2 regions of the Massilia sp. CMS3.1 genome follow, and region 1 is predicted to be linked to the other one. Evidence: predicted binding sites of a transcription regulator. Region 1 holds the regulator's gene; the other holds the start of a gene.
What was found. Region 1 encodes FliA, which starts transcription of late flagellar genes. Its sites were predicted from a motif close to CTAAAGTTTNNNNNNNNNNNGCCGNTA; they were not measured.

Region 2: ACHAC9_RS16965 (flagellar protein FliT) is a predicted target of FliA. The motif match lies at 5,038-5,064, and genes of this name have one in related genera.

Annotation. Positions count from the first base shown of each region.
Region 1 covers NZ_JBIMES010000005.1:222,219-229,558, forward strand. Annotated here, with positions in the region: gene ACHAC9_RS10555 (hypothetical protein) at 1-479, opposite strand, end outside; gene motD (flagellar motor protein MotD) at 581-1,306, opposite strand; gene ACHAC9_RS10565 (flagellar motor protein) at 1,308-2,051, opposite strand; gene ACHAC9_RS10570 (RNA polymerase sigma factor FliA) at 2,033-2,761, opposite strand; gene ACHAC9_RS10575 (MinD/ParA family ATP-binding protein) at 2,778-3,605, opposite strand; gene flhF (flagellar biosynthesis protein FlhF) at 3,598-5,007, opposite strand; gene rfbC (dTDP-4-dehydrorhamnose 3,5-epimerase) at 5,165-5,716, opposite strand; gene flhA (flagellar biosynthesis protein FlhA) at 5,755-7,340, opposite strand, start outside.
Region 2 covers NZ_JBIMES010000010.1:102,598-109,937, reverse strand. Annotated here, with positions in the region: gene bufB (MNIO family bufferin maturase) at 1-871, shown strand, start outside; gene ACHAC9_RS16985 (DUF883 family protein) at 918-1,199, opposite strand; gene ACHAC9_RS16980 (RNA-binding S4 domain-containing protein) at 1,410-1,622, opposite strand; gene fumC (class II fumarate hydratase) at 1,661-3,055, opposite strand; gene ACHAC9_RS16970 (hypothetical protein) at 3,198-4,343, shown strand; gene ACHAC9_RS16965 (flagellar protein FliT) at 4,706-4,987, opposite strand; gene ACHAC9_RS16960 (M1 family metallopeptidase) at 5,269-7,340, shown strand, end outside.

The sequences.
Region 1 (7,340 bases):
TAGATGAAGGCAACGGGCCGGGCGGGACTTTCCGCCGGGGCGTCGAGCCGCTTTACATCGGGCAACACGGGGCCGGTATAGCCAATGTTGTAGCTGTGCCGGCCCTTCTTGAATGCGTAGGCGTTGGTGATGTCGATCACGTTCGTCAGCATTTTCCCGGGCTCGATCGCCTGGTAGTCGGCGGCGGTCAGCGGCCCACGTTTGACCATCTTCCCCGTGTAATCGAGCGGCCTGTTGCCGAAGTCGCGGACGTCGAAACGACGTCCGGTCAATTCTTTTTCCACCGCCAGTTCGCGCGGAATCCAGACGGTGGTCGTGCCCTGGTTCGTGAAAGTCACTCTCACCAGCACCTTGCCGGGCGGCGTTTCGATCTCGATGCGTTGCTTGACATCCACGGTGGGTTCTCCGGCAGCGCCCGCAAACAGGGGCAGGAGGCTGAACGCGCTCAGGGCGGCCAGCAGGAAAGGTCTGCGCTGCATTGTCAGCTCCATATGGTTGGGTCGCCCATTGTGCGGGCGCAGGAGTGAAAAGCCAAGGATGAAATTTTATTTCATCTACGCTGAGAAAATGAAATTTTATTTCACATCGCAGCCAGGATCGTCACCGCCACCCGCCGATTACGCACCCTGCCCGCCTCATCCGTGTTCGGCGCCACCGGCACATTCGCCGCATGCCCCACCGCGGTCAAACGCCCCGCCGCGACCCCGCTATCGATGAACAAGCGCACCACGCTGCTCGCGCGCGCGCTCGACAATTCCCAGTTTGAAGGAAATGCCGGGTTTGCAATCGCCAGGTTGTCGGTGTGCCCTTCCACCTGGATCGCATGCGGATCGTTTCTCAAGAGCGAGGCCACCGTTCCCAGCGTCGCGCGTGCCTCGCCGCCAAGGGCCGCGCGCCCTTCCTCGAACAGCGCTTTCGCATTGATTTCGACCGTCACGCCGCGCCCGGTCTGGGTCACGCGCACCTGCCCGTTTTTCACGAGGGGCGCCAGCGACGCATTCAGTTCGCGCGCCAGGGTATTGAGGCGTTCGCGTTCACGCCGCGCGGCGTCCGCCCGCTTGCGCGCGATCAGGTTCGCCAGGGGGAGTTGTTCGATCGTGGAGCTGGCCTGCGGCACGTCGGGCCGGCCGCCGAAGGCGTCGCCGAGTGCATCGGACAGTACCCTGTACTTGCCGACATTGACCACCGAAATGGCGTACATGACGACAAAGAAGGCGAACAGCAGCGTGATGAAGTCGGCATAGGAAATCAGCCAACGGTCGTGGCTTTCACGATCATCCTGGTCATCGTAGCGCCGGCGAGCCATGTCAGCGCTTCGCCAGCAGGCTGGCCACGCGCTCCTCGACCACGCGCGTGTGGTTGCCGCTGGCGATGTCGTGGAACACTTCGATCAGAAGCTCGTACTGCGCGATCTGGTCCGACACGATCGCCTTGAGCTTGTTCCCGAACGGCAGGAAGAACAGGTTTGCCAGCCCGACGCCGTACACCGTCGAGACAAACGCCACCGCAATGCCGGAACCCAGGCGCGACGGATCCGACAGGTTTTCCATCACGTGGATCAGGCCCAGTACCGCGCCCACGATGCCGATCGTCGGCGAGTAGCCGGCAGCGGCTTCCCACACGCGCGCCGCCTGGCGCTCGGCGAATTCGATGGCGCTCACTTCCGTTTCCAGCAGGTTGCGGATTTTATCCGGCGTGATGCCGTCGACCACCATGCGCAGGCCCTTCCGGATGAACAGGTCCTTCGTTTCCATGTACTGTTCGAGCGAGAGCAGGCCGTCGCGTCGCGCCGTATGGCTCCACAGCGCGATCTCGCGCGAGAGCGGCTGGCGTCGGCTTTTTGGAGGGAAAAAGACCCAGCGCAGCATGCGCATGCCGCGACTGAAGGTGCGCGCATCCGATTGCAGCAGCACGGCGCCAAAGGTGCCGACCACGACGATCGCAAACGCGGCCGGCTGGATCAAGGATGCAAAACGTCCGCCGTCGAGCGTATGCCCCACGAACAGACCGGCCAGGGCGAGGCCCAACCCGATCAGGCTGGCGAAGTCCACAGCTTTTCCTTGAGCGAAGCGCGCAGGCGGGCGACTGCTTGCGTGTGCAGTTGCGAGACGCGCGACTCGGACACGCCGAGCACCGCACCGATTTCCTTCAGGTTCAGTTCTTCTTCGTAGTACAGGCCCATCAGGATCTTCTCGCGCGGCGGCAAGCCGTCGATCGCGGCGATCACGGCCGAACGGAAGTCGGTGTCGAGCAGCGCGCGCAGCGGATCGTCGTCGTCCACCGCATAGCGGTCCAGAAAACTGTCGTTGCCGTCTTCATCGTGGAAATCTTCGTAATAGACCAGCTGGTGGCCGCCGCCTTCGAACAGCATTTCCTGGTAGTCCGGGAGCGACACGTCGAGCGACTTGGCCACCTCGAGTTCGGTCGGCGGACGCCCCAGTTGCTGCTGCAGCTTCGTCATCGCGGTCTCGACCTTCTTCATGGTCGAGCGTGTGCTGCGCGGCATCCAGTCGTTGCTGCGCAGCTCGTCGACCATGGCGCCGCGGATACGCAGCACGGCATAGGTCTCGAACTGGGCGCCGTGGTTGTCTTCGTAGCGGTTGATGGCATCAAGCAGGCCCATCATTCCGGCCTGGATCAGGTCGTCCACCTCGACCGATGGCGGCAACTTCGCCTTCATCTGGTGCGCGAGGCGCTTCACGAGCGGCGCGTGCTCAGTGAGCAGGTGGTTCTTGTCCGCTTTCCCTTTGACCGTATACATGCTTGTGCTTTTTTTCTCAGGAACCAAAATGGGCGCCACTCTGGCGCGCCATGCGCGGCAGGGCGAAGCGCCCCGCCAGCGCGCGGAAGGCCACCGAGGCCCCGGCCAGCGGGAAGGCATCGACCACCGAGCGTCCGAGACGCGCGGCGCGGTGCAGGTGCTCATCGGCCGGCACCGAGCCCATCGAACTCAACGTTACTGCAAGGTAACGACTTGCTGCTGCCGCCATATTATCGTAAACCACTTGCGCCTCTGCCTCGGAGGCGCCCGTGACCAGGATGCCGAACGGACGGCGCCCGAATTCCTGCGCCAAACGCTTGATCAGGCCATACGCGTTCGTGATCGAGGTGGCGCTGGTGGAGACCTGGATGACGATTTCGGAATCGGCCAGCAGCGGCACGGCAAAGCCGCCTTCGCGGTTCAGTTCGCCATCGACGATGACGATGCCGCCCTGCTTTTTCACGAGCACATCGAAGGCTTTCGCCAGACGCCGCGCTTCATCGCTGCCGGGGGTCAGGGCCTGGCCATCGCGCGCCAGCAGCGCCACATTGAAACCTTGCGGCGCGCTCTGCACCACCTGGTTCAGCGCGCACTCCTGGCGTGCCACCTGCAGCAGGCTGACATGGCGCTCCATCTCGAGGCGGCGTGCGACACCGTAATCGCGCTGGCAGGCGTCGACGATCATCACTTCGTTGCCGGCTTGTGCCAGCGAGGCGCCCAGGTTGACCAGCATCGCGCCCTTGTCGTCGCTCGGGGTGGCCGAGAGAAAGGTGACGATGCGTGGCTGGGGGCCGGCCAGCATCCGGCGCAGGCCTTCGGCCTGGTCGAAATCAAAACTAGCCAAAGCGCACCTCGCGCAGGCTTTCGTCGCGGTTCACATGGCTTGTTCCTGCCATCATCAGCGGCAGGTCGGCATCATCCAACTGATTGGCGGCGTCGCGGCGGCTGCGGAAAGCGCGGTCGACCAGCATCGCGCGGTCGGCCAGGTGCAGGTCTTCCGGCACGCGCTGGCCGTTCGAGATGTAGTGCAAATTCAGTTTTTGGCGGATCACCACATCGAGCACGTTGCCGATCGACGCGGCTTCGTCCATCTTGGTCATGATGCAGCCGTGCAGGCCGCTGCCCTGGTAGGCGCGCACGACTTCGGCCAGCGTCTCGTTGGTGGACGTCGCGTTCAGGCACAGCAGGCGCTTCACGTCGACGCCCGAACCCTGCAGCATGGCGACCTGTTCGCCCACCATCTGGTCGCGCTGCGACATGCCGATGGTGTCGATCAGCACGGTGTGCTTGTTGCGCAGCTCTTTCAGTGCGATGCGCAGGTCGGCTTCGTCTTTCACCGAGTGCACCATCACACCCAGGATCTTGCCGTAGATGCGCAGTTGCTCGTGGCCGCCGATACGGTAGGCGTCGGTGGTGATCAGGGCCAGCTTTTCCGGGCCGTGGCGCATCACGCAGCGCGCCGCCAGCTTGGCGGTGGTCGTGGTCTTGCCGACACCGGTCGGGCCGACCAGGGCAAACACGCCGCCCTTGTCGAGCAAGGTGTCTTCGTCGGCCATTGTCGTCAGGTTACGGGCCAGCACGGTCTTGATCCAGCGCATCGCTTCAGCGGCGTCCTTATTTGCCGGCATCTTGTCGATCAGGTAGCGCGACAGCGATGCCGAGAAACCGGCGGCCAGCATTTCGCGCAGCACGACCGCCTTTTGCGGCTCGCGCGCCTGGGTGCCGCCCCAGGAGAGTTCGGCCAATTGCGACTCCATCATGCCGCGCATGGCGCGCAGCTCGCTCATCATGCCGCTCATCTCCTGCGCGGCGGACTCTTTCGCCTGAGAGATGGCGGCCGACATCATCGAGGTCATCGCATTCATGTCGAAGGCCGGCTCGGCGTGGGGCGCGCGGCGGTTGGCGTAGCTGTGTTCAGCGGCGAAATCGGTTTCCTGCTGGGACGGGCGGCGGCTGGCGTAGATCTGTTCCGGCGTTGCGGCGGCGGGTGCGGCGCTGCGGCGGTTCACAAAAGCGGGGACTTCCGGCTCGAAGGCGTTCAGGTCCAGGCGCGGCTGCGGCTGGGACATCTCGGAACCCGGCGCCGGTGCGGACAGGGAAGCGACATCGTCGTTGTCGAGCGCCAGGATTTCGACGACGCCGTCGACAGGACGGTTCGAGAGGATGACGGCATCAGGGCCGAGCGCATCGCGCACCTTGCGCAAGGCTTCCCGGGATGTTGCCGCTGTAAATTTCTTCACATTCATCTTATTCTCCGCACTGCTCTATTCGATTGAGTCCGGCACGCATGCCGCCGGTCTATGGGATAGATTATTGACGATGCCGTGGAGCAAGCATCCGGGGAAAAGGATGGGGAAAGCGGTCTAATTCGATTTAGACATGGGGAAGCGGCCGGTGTGCACCCTACCTGAACGTCTCGACGGCGCTCAAGGGCAAGGCATGCGCATCCTTGTCCGCCAACTGCGGCGCAAACGCAATCGGCCACGCGATACCGATGGCCGGATCGTCCCAGCGCAGGACCCGTTCGCAGGCGGGATACCAGTAATCGGTCGTCTTGTAGAGGCACTGCGCGCGCGCGCCCAGGACCACGAAGCCGTGGGCGAAACCGGGCGGTATCCACATCTGGCGGCCGTTCTCGGCACTCAATACAGTGCCCACCCAGCGCCCGAAGCTGGGCGAGGACCGGCGCAGGTCGACCGCGACATCGAACACGCTGCCCTCGATCACGCGCATCAGTTTGCCCTGCGGATGCTTGACCTGGTAATGCAGCCCACGCAGCACACCTTGCAGCGACAGGCTCTGGTTGTCTTGCACAAAGGGCGTGTCAATGCCGGTTGCAGCAGCGAAGTCGCGCGCATTGAAGGTTTCGGCAAAGGAGCCGCGCGCATCCTCGAAGGCGTGGGGAACCAGTACCAGCACGTCGGGAATGGCAGTCGGTGTAATACTCAGTCGCATGGTCGCTTCATTCAGGAGACACGCGAGTATACAGGACCTTACCCCGCTCCAACCAGGCTGGTCACCCGGATCGTCTTGGTCTCCGGAATCTCCGAATGCGACAAGACCTTCAACTGCGGCAGCGCGCGGCGCAGGAACCGCGACAGCAGCACGCGCAGCGGGCCCGGCACCAAGAGCACCGGCGTGTGCCCCATCGCTTCCTGCTGCTGCGCGGCGTTGTGTGCCTGCTGGGCGATGGTGTCGGCCAGGCCCGGCTCGATGCCGGTCCCGTCGCCGCCCGCGCCCAGGGCTTGCATCAGCAGGCGCTCGAGGCGGTTGTCCAGGGTCATCACGCTCAGTTCGTTGGTGCCCGGGAACAGCTGCTGCACGATCGCCCGGCCCAGGGAAATACGCACCAGCGCCGTCAGGTCGCCCGGATCCTGGGTGCCGTTCGAGTGCTCGGACAGGGTCTCGATGATGGTGCGCATGTCGCGGATGTGCACGCCTTCGATCAACAGGTTCTGCAGCACCTTCTGCAAGGTCGCCAGCGACACGACCTTCGGCACCAGGTCTTCCACCAGCTTCGGCGTGTCCTTGCCGAGGTGATCGAGCAGCGCCTGCACTTCCATGCGGCCCAGCAGTTCCGACGCGTGCGTCGTGATCAGGTGGTTCAGGTGGGTCGCCACCACGGTGCCGGCGTCGACCACGGTATAGCCCAGGTTCTGCGCTTCGTCGCGCATGCCCGCTTCGATCCACACGGCCGGCAGGCCGAAGGCCGGATCGGTCGTGGCCTGGCCCGGCAGCGTGCCGCTCGCCATGCCCGGATTGATCGCCAGGAACTGGCCGTTGATCGCTTCGCCGGTGCCCACTTCCACACCTTTCAGGGTGATGCGGTAGCTTGATGGTTTGAGTTCCAGGTTGTCGCGGATGTGTACGGGAGGGGCCAGGAAGCCGACTTCCTGCGCGAATTTCTTGCGGATACCCTTGATGCGCTTGAGCAGCTCGCCGCCCTGCCCCTTGTCGACCAGCGGAATCAGGCGGTAGCCCACTTCCAGGCCCAGTGTGTCGACCGGCATGATGTCCTGCCAGGTCGCTTCTTCGCTCTCGGTCGCTCCCGTGCGCTCGGCGCCGGACGCCGCTTCATCGGCTGCGTCTTGCGCTTCGCGCTCCGGGGCGGCCCTGGCACGCTTGGCCAGCAGGTAGCCGCCACCGCCGAGCGCGGCGCCGAGCAGCAGGAACACCATGTTCGGCATGCCGGGAATCAGGCCCATGCCGGCGATGATGGCGCCGGTGATGTACAGCACTTCAGGCTTGGCGAACAACTGGCCGATCATCTGGCCGCCGATGTCCTGGTCGTTGGCCACGCGCGAGACGACCATACCGGCCGCGATCGAGATGATGAGCGATGGAATCTGCGCCACCAGGCCGTCACCGATGGCGAGCAAGGTGTAGGTCTTGGCGGCTTCGCCGATGGCCATGTCGTGCTGCACCACACCGACGATCAGGCCGCCGATGACGTTGATCAGCGTGACCATGATGCCGGCCACGGCATCGCCCTTGACGTACTTCGAAGCACCGTCCATCGCGCCGTAGAATTCGGCTTCCTGCGACACCTCGGTGCGGCGCTTGCGCGCTTCCGGCTCGG
Region 2 (7,340 bases), on a different contig from region 1:
GGTGCTGCTTGCGCAGGCGGACATGGCGCAGGCGATCGGCGCGGCATTTACCCCGGCACGCGTGAGCGAACCATTCCCGTCCGCGCACTGGAGGGGGGCGGAGCCAGCCGCGCACGAGACGCTGCAGGCGGCATTCGGCGCCGCCCTGTTCGATGCTGCCTGTGAGCCGGCGCTTGCCGGCATGCTGGCCGATGGCGGCGATGTGGGGGTGCTTGGCCGCCGTCTGGCGATCTACCGCGGCAACCTGACCGGCAACTGGGAGCGGGCGCTGGCGAATGCCTGTCCCGTCGTCAAGGCGCTGGTGGGCGAGGAATTTTTCGCCGCACTGGCACGCGCCTATGGCAAGCGGCATCCGTCGGTTGACGCCGACCTGAACTTGTTCGGCGCCGGGCTCCCGGACTTCATTGCCGGGTTCGCGCCGCTTGCCGACTACCCCTACATGGCCGACATGGCCCGCCTGGAATGGACGCTGCACCGTTCACACTACGCCCCCGACGCGCCGGTGCTCGCGGCATCCGATCTCGCAGTGCTCGATCCGGCGCAGCTCGAGGCACGGCGCTTCACGCTGCATCCGGCCTGTGTGCTGGTTGAAAGTGCCTGGGCCACGGTGGGCTTGTGGCTGGCGCACCAGCCAGGCGGTCCGGCGTTTCCGGATGCGATGGCGGCGCCATGCCGTGGCTTGGTGTTGCGCTCGAGCTGGCATACGCAGGTGCTGCCGCTCGAGCGTGCCGCCTACGCCACGCTGCGCCGGCTGGCCGAGGGCGCGCGCTTTGGCGACGCGCTCGATGCGGCCTTCGAAGTGGATGAAGCGTTTGATGTGGCGGCCAACTTCAACCGCTGGCTGGCCGATGGGGTCTTTGCCGGGGTGTAGCGTGTCGCAAGAATAATCGCGGCGCCAGGACGGCGCCGCCGTGACATCAATGGAAAGCGCGCAGGACGCGCTCTTCGCCGGTCAAACCGGCGCACTCGGTGGCCAGGCGGGTCGCTTCCATCATGCGGCACAGTTGCGCGTCTTCGAAGCGCTCGAGCTCTTCGTTGGCGGCGTTGAGAGCCATCGCCAGCTTCGAGCGCGCGTTCTGGTAGAGGACGCTCGTGTACTGATCGGTGTTTTTCAGCAGCTCTTGCGCGTTTTCAATGACGAGGCGCAGATCGCCGATCAGCCGTTCCTGTGTTTGCGGGTTTTCTTCCGGGGTTTCCATTGAGTTCACCATTAAAAGCCGGTTGATCACGTGGCGTGCCTGACAAACTCCCCATGGCTGCGTTGCATTCGTCTCGCCGTACTGGCGTACTGTCTTCGCCGATGCGCCTTGCCCTGAGAAGTTTGTCAGGCACGCTTTAAAATATAAACAAGGACCACCTGTCGTGTTTGTCTGCGCGCAAACGTGCGCGGTAGAGGCCGGCAGTCTTGCCTACTGCACGGAGATCCGCACGTCGCCCACGGTCACGGTCTGTCCGGTGCGAATCTTTGCGGTCTTGCGCAGCTCTTTCTTGCCGTCGACCGACACCACGCCACTGGCCACCATGTTCTTGCCGGCGCCGCCGCTATCGCACAGGCCGACCAGTTTCAGCAGTTGGTTGAGTTCGACGAACTCGGATGTCAGTTCGAAAGTTGTCTTCTGCATACTATCCTTGGGAAAAATTGTGAGGCGCACGCTTGGGCCTACGCGGGGTCGGGACGCGTCATGTCCATTGGAACGATCCACTGATCGAACTGTTCCTCGCTGACATGTCCCGATTGCCGGGCCGCCTCGCGCAGGGTGATGCCCTCGTGCTGCGCGTGCTTGGCAATCTGCGCGGCGGCATCATACCCGATGTGCGGGGCCAGTGCGGTCACCAGCATCAGCGAGCGTTCCATCAGCTCGCCGATCCGGACGCGGTTCGGCTCGATGCCCCTGGCGCAGTGCTCCTCGAACGAACGCATGCCGTCGGCCAGCAAGCGCGCGCTTTGCAGGAAGTTATGCGCGATCATGGGCTTGAACACGTTCAGTTCGAAGTTGCCCTGGGAGGCGCCGATCGTCAGCGCGACATCGTTGCCGAACACCTGGCAGCACAGCATGGTGAGCGCTTCGCACTGGGTCGGATTGACCTTGCCCGGCATGATCGAGCTGCCCGGTTCGTTTTCCGGAATCGTGATTTCGCCCAGACCCGAACGTGGACCAGACGCCATCCAGCGCACGTCGTTGGCGATCTTCATGAGCGCCGCAGCGAGCGTTTTGAAGGCGCCGTGACTGGCGACGAGCGCATCGTGCCCGGCGAGCGCCGCGAATTTGTTTGGCGCGGTCTTGAAGGCCAGGCCCGTGCGCGAACCGAGTTCGGCGGCGATGCGCGGGGCGAAGTCGGGATGCGCGTTCAGGCCGGTGCCGACCGCCGTGCCGCCGGCCGCCAGCGCCAGCAGGCCGGGCAGGGACGCGCGAATCGCCCCTTCGCAAAATTCGAGCTGGGCGACGTAGCCCGAAAATTCCTGGCCAAGCGTCAATGGCGTCGCATCCTGCAGGTGGGTGCGGCCGATCTTGACGATGTCGGCAAAGTCGCGCATTTTTATTTGCAGCGTGCCGCGCAGGCGTGCCAGCGCCGGCAGCACGTCTTTCGATACCGCCAGCGCCGCCGCCACATGCATCGCGGTCGGGAAGATGTCGTTCGAGGACTGGCCCATGTTGACGTGGTCGTTCGGATGCAGCAGGCGCGCCTCGCCCCGCGCGCCCCCGATCAGCTCGGAGCCGCGGTTGGCCAGCACTTCGTTCATGTTCATGTTGCTTTGCGTCCCGGAGCCAGTCTGCCAGACGGCGAGCGGGAATTCGTCCGGATAGCGCCCGTCCAGCACTTCGTCGGCGGCGGCGATGATGGCGTCGGCCTTGTCGCGAGGAAGTTTGCCGAGCGAGCGGTTCACTGCTGCCGCGGCACGCTTGACCTGGGCCAGCGCGGCAACCAGTTCCGGCGCCATGCGTTCGGTCGAAATATGGAAATGGTGCAGCGAGCGCTGGGTCTGGGCGCCCCAGAGGCGTTCGGCCGGGACCTCGATCGGGCCGAAACTGTCTTTTTCTATCCGGTTTTCCATGAAGGCGTCCTGTTATTTATTTCGGTGCGGGAGCTAAAGAGTGTAGCCGAACACCCGTTAATTATGCTTAGGCTACAAATTCTTCCCGACCATGGCGCTGCGCTCCTCCTACATACTTTCAGCACTCCTGCTTGCGTCCGCAATGGTGGCCGGCCACGCCGCCGAATTGGGCGAGGCCCGGGTGCTGAGCCATATCGGGCAAGCGCTCGTGGCCGATGTCGAGCTGACCCTGCTCGAGGACCCGGGCACCCAGGTAGTCGTGCACCTGGCAAATCCCGACGTGTACCGGGGCGCGAATATCGCCATGCCGCCGGTGCTCGCCAGCCTGAACATGACTGTGATGCGGCGCGACGGCCGCCAGTTCCTGCATCTGACCTCGCTCAAACCGGTCGAGCGCCGCTATTTGCACGTCTACCTCGAACTTGTCGATGGCGGCCAGCGCAGCGTGCGCCTTGTCACCCTGTGGCTAACGCCGGATCCGAATCCGGCGCCGGCGCCAATGCCCGTGCGCGAACCGCCCATCGAGTTGCCGAAAGCGCCCGCACAGCTTGGCGCTCCGCTGCGCCCACCGAAGCCGGTGCAGCGCCCTGCCGCCGCCCTGCACGCGGGCGAAGAATACGTGGAAGAGGGCGCTCGTCCGGCGTTGCCGGCTATGCGCAAGGCAGTGCCGAAGTCCACACCGGCGCCAAAGCCAGTGCATGAAAAGAAAGCGCCGGCCGCGGCCCCCGCACCCAAAGTACAGGCCGACGCACCCAGCTGTGCACCGCAAGCGCCAAGCGAGCACCTGGACGCCTGCGTGGCGCTCGGCGCGAAGAACGCGGCGCTGCATCAACAACTGGGCAAGCTCGAGGAAAAAGTGAAAGTGCTGCAGGGAAGTGCGGGAGCTGTTGCTGCCGCGCCCGTGCCGCTTGTGAAGGAAGTGCCGAAGGAGGCACCCAAGGGCGCGCCGCGCATCGCGCGCAAGCCGAAGAAGGCCGAGCCGCCGGAAGCCGGCGCCCCATGGCTCCTGATCGGCATCGGTCTCGCCGCCGTGCTGGCGATCGTCGCCCTGGTGCTGGCGCTGCTGCGCCGTCGCCAGCGCTCCGCCTTCGGCAAGATTCCCGCTGAGCACAAGCCCGTCAAGCTGCCGCAGGAGGCGCCGGCTGCCGTGACTGGCGAGCCGAAACTGAATTTCATGGCGGCGGTAAAGGCGCGCCTGATGCCCGGCCGCGCCAGGGAAGCGGCGCCGGCGGCCGCTACGCCTGCCTCCGAGCCGGTGCCGGCCGAGGTGATTTCCCGGCCGGAATAGGCCGCGCACAAATTGTCTACACAAGCAAAAAATTTGCGCTATACTGGATTCGCTGGTTGTCAAAACCACAAAACGGAACAGAGTCCGGCGCAGCCACCACCGATAGCGTGGCGCGGGTACCGGATGTACGTCGCGAGACGCCTGTTTCCGGAAGCAGTCATCTGCCAACAGCGGCAGCGGACGCCGGATGCAACCGGCAAAGAGGCGACACCGGGATCTCCTGGTGTTGCTCTCCGAATTCATACGGGATTCCCGTAGCAATGAGGCGCCTCCGGGCGCCTTTTTGTTGTGCGTCTGCTCGTTGCGTGGGCAACAAAAAAGCGCCCGCAGGCGCTTGTTCTTTTTATACCGGGGAGGGCAGCTCAGTGCGTCCGCATCGCGCGGTCCAGCTGACCCATCCATGGCTCGGTCACGTCGCGCACCGCGCGGTCGTGGGCCATGATCTGCTTGAGCAGGTCGATCTTGCGCAGGCGCTTGACGCCGTCCAGGGCCGGCACGCCGGTCGCCGTCGCGCTTGCCTGTACGGCGCATTGCGCCTGCAGGCTGTCGAACCCATTCCAGTCACCCGATTGCGCCGCCGCAGCCATCTTGCCCGTCAGGCCAGCAATATTTTCGTACATCGAGAGAACTTCGTTGGAGGTCATGTTTGCGCCGCGACAATTTTTTTTCGGCCGGATTACCGGTTGTCCTCCTTTTACGGCAGGGCTCGCTGGAACTTTAGGGTGGTTTGCAAAAATAATTGAAAATTTTTCTCGTCGGCGCTAACAGGGGCGCGGGCGGGCGCCGTAGTACCGGGTTTTTGCATTCCAGCGCGTCGTTTTGCCGTCTGTCGCATTCCGGCAGGCCTCCGTGATCGCTTTCTTTACAGTGCGTGCTGGGTCGCTGCGCCAGACGCGGCGCCAACATAATAAGACAAGAGGACAACATGAGACACTACCGAGCATCCGGCGCCCTTGCCATGGCGCTCGCATTGGCCGCCGCCACGGCCCAGGCCGAAGCTCCGTTTTCGTTTGCCACGACACCCGGCAAGCTGCCGAAAGACGTCATCCCGCTGCTGTACGACGCCCATCTCGTGCCCGACATGGCTGCCGATACCTTCCGCGGCACGCAGCGCGTCGAAATCGAGGTGCTGCGGGCCACAAAGCGCATCGTCCTGAACGCCGCCAACCTGAAGATCGAACGCGCCGCCTTGTCCGGCCGCGGCCTGGCCGAACGCAGCCTGGCGCCCGTTCTCGACGAGAAACAGGAAACGCTCGCCTTCGAGCTCGGCGCGCCTTTGGCGCCCGGCCGCTACACGCTCGCGCTGACATTTTCCGGCCAGATCAACCGCGAAGGGCGCGGGCTGTTCCAGGTAGGGTACAAGGCGGGCGGGCTTGAGAAGAAACTGATTGCCACCACGATGGAGCCGTCCGACGCCCGGCGCATGCTGCCGACCTGGGACGAGCCCGCTTTCCGCGCGCGCTTCAAGCTGACGGTGGACCTGCCGGCCAGCTTCAAGGCCTATTCGAACACCCCGGTCGAGAAGCAGGAAAAGCTCGCCACAGGCCTGCAGCGCATCTCGTTCGCGCCGACGCCGAAGATGCCGAGCTACCTGGTGGTGCTGGTGGCAGGCGACATGGAACGCGTGTCGGCGCGCCAGGACGGCGTCGACATCGGCGTCGTCACGACCGCCGGCAAGCTCGGCTCGACTGCCTTCCCGCTGCAGGCCACCAAGGACCTGCTGCGCTACTACAACAATTATTTTGGCGTTCCCTATCCGCTCGCCAAGCTCGACCAGATCGCGATCCCTGGTGGTTTTAATGGCGCAATGGAAAATTGGGGCGGCATCGTCTACAACGAATCGACGCTGTTGGTCGACCCGAAAAAGAGCCCGGAAGACGTCAAGAAGCTCACCTTCGAGGTCAACGCCCACGAGATGGCGCACCAGTGGTTCGGCAACCTCGTCACGATGGCCTGGTGGGACAACCTGTGGCTGAACGAAGGGTTCGCTTCCTGGATGGCGGCCAAGGCCACCGAGCACTTCCATCCGGAGTGGCGTCCTCACCTGGACGGCATCGCCGGGCGCGAGGGCGTGCTGAACCTCGATGCGCGCAAGACCACGCACCCGATCCAGACCCGCATCGACAACGAGGAGCAGGCTGCCGGCGCGTTCGATGCCATCACGTATGAGAAGGGGCAGGGCTTCCTGCGCATGCTGGAAGCGTATGTCGGCGAGGATCAGTTCCGCAAGGGCATCCGTGCCTACATGGCGAAACACCAGTATTCGAACACGACCACGGCCGACCTGTGGGCCGCGATCGAAAAGGCGTCCGGCAAGCCCGTCGGCAAGCTCGCAGCCGACTGGACGACCCAGCCCGGCTACCCGCTGATCTCGGTGAGCCAGGCCTGTGTGGACGGCAAGCGCCAGGTCAGCTTGGCGCAGGAACAGTTCCGCCTCGACGAACCGGCGCTTGACAACCGCTTGTGGAACGTCCCGCTGCAGGTCGGCACGGTCAATGGCAAGGCCTGGTACACGCTGCTGGCCAACCGCAGCACCACCATCACGCAAGGCAGCTGCGACGGCACATTGGTGGTCGACCCGCACAGCGTCGGCTTTTTCCGCATCCAGTACGACCGCGCCAGCTTCGACGCACTGGCCGCGAATGCCGCGCGCCTGCCGGACCCGACGCGCCTGAAACTGCTGCTCGATGCCTGGAGCCTGGTGACGGCCGGGCGCACCCAGCTCGACGCCTACGTCAGCCTGGTGGCCAGATACGGCGACGAGCCGCGCCTGGCGCTCTGGCAGTCGATCCTGTCGAACCTCGGCACGCTCGAGCGGCTCGCGCGCGGCGAACCGGAGCAGGCCCTGATTCGGCGCTTCGTGATCGACTTCGTCGGGCCGCGTTTTAGCAAGCTCGGCTGGGAACCGAAAGCGGGCGAGTCAAGCGAGGACCGCCAGTTGCGTGCGCTGCTGGCCGCGACCCTGGCGCGGGCCGGCGACGAACGGGCAATCGGGGA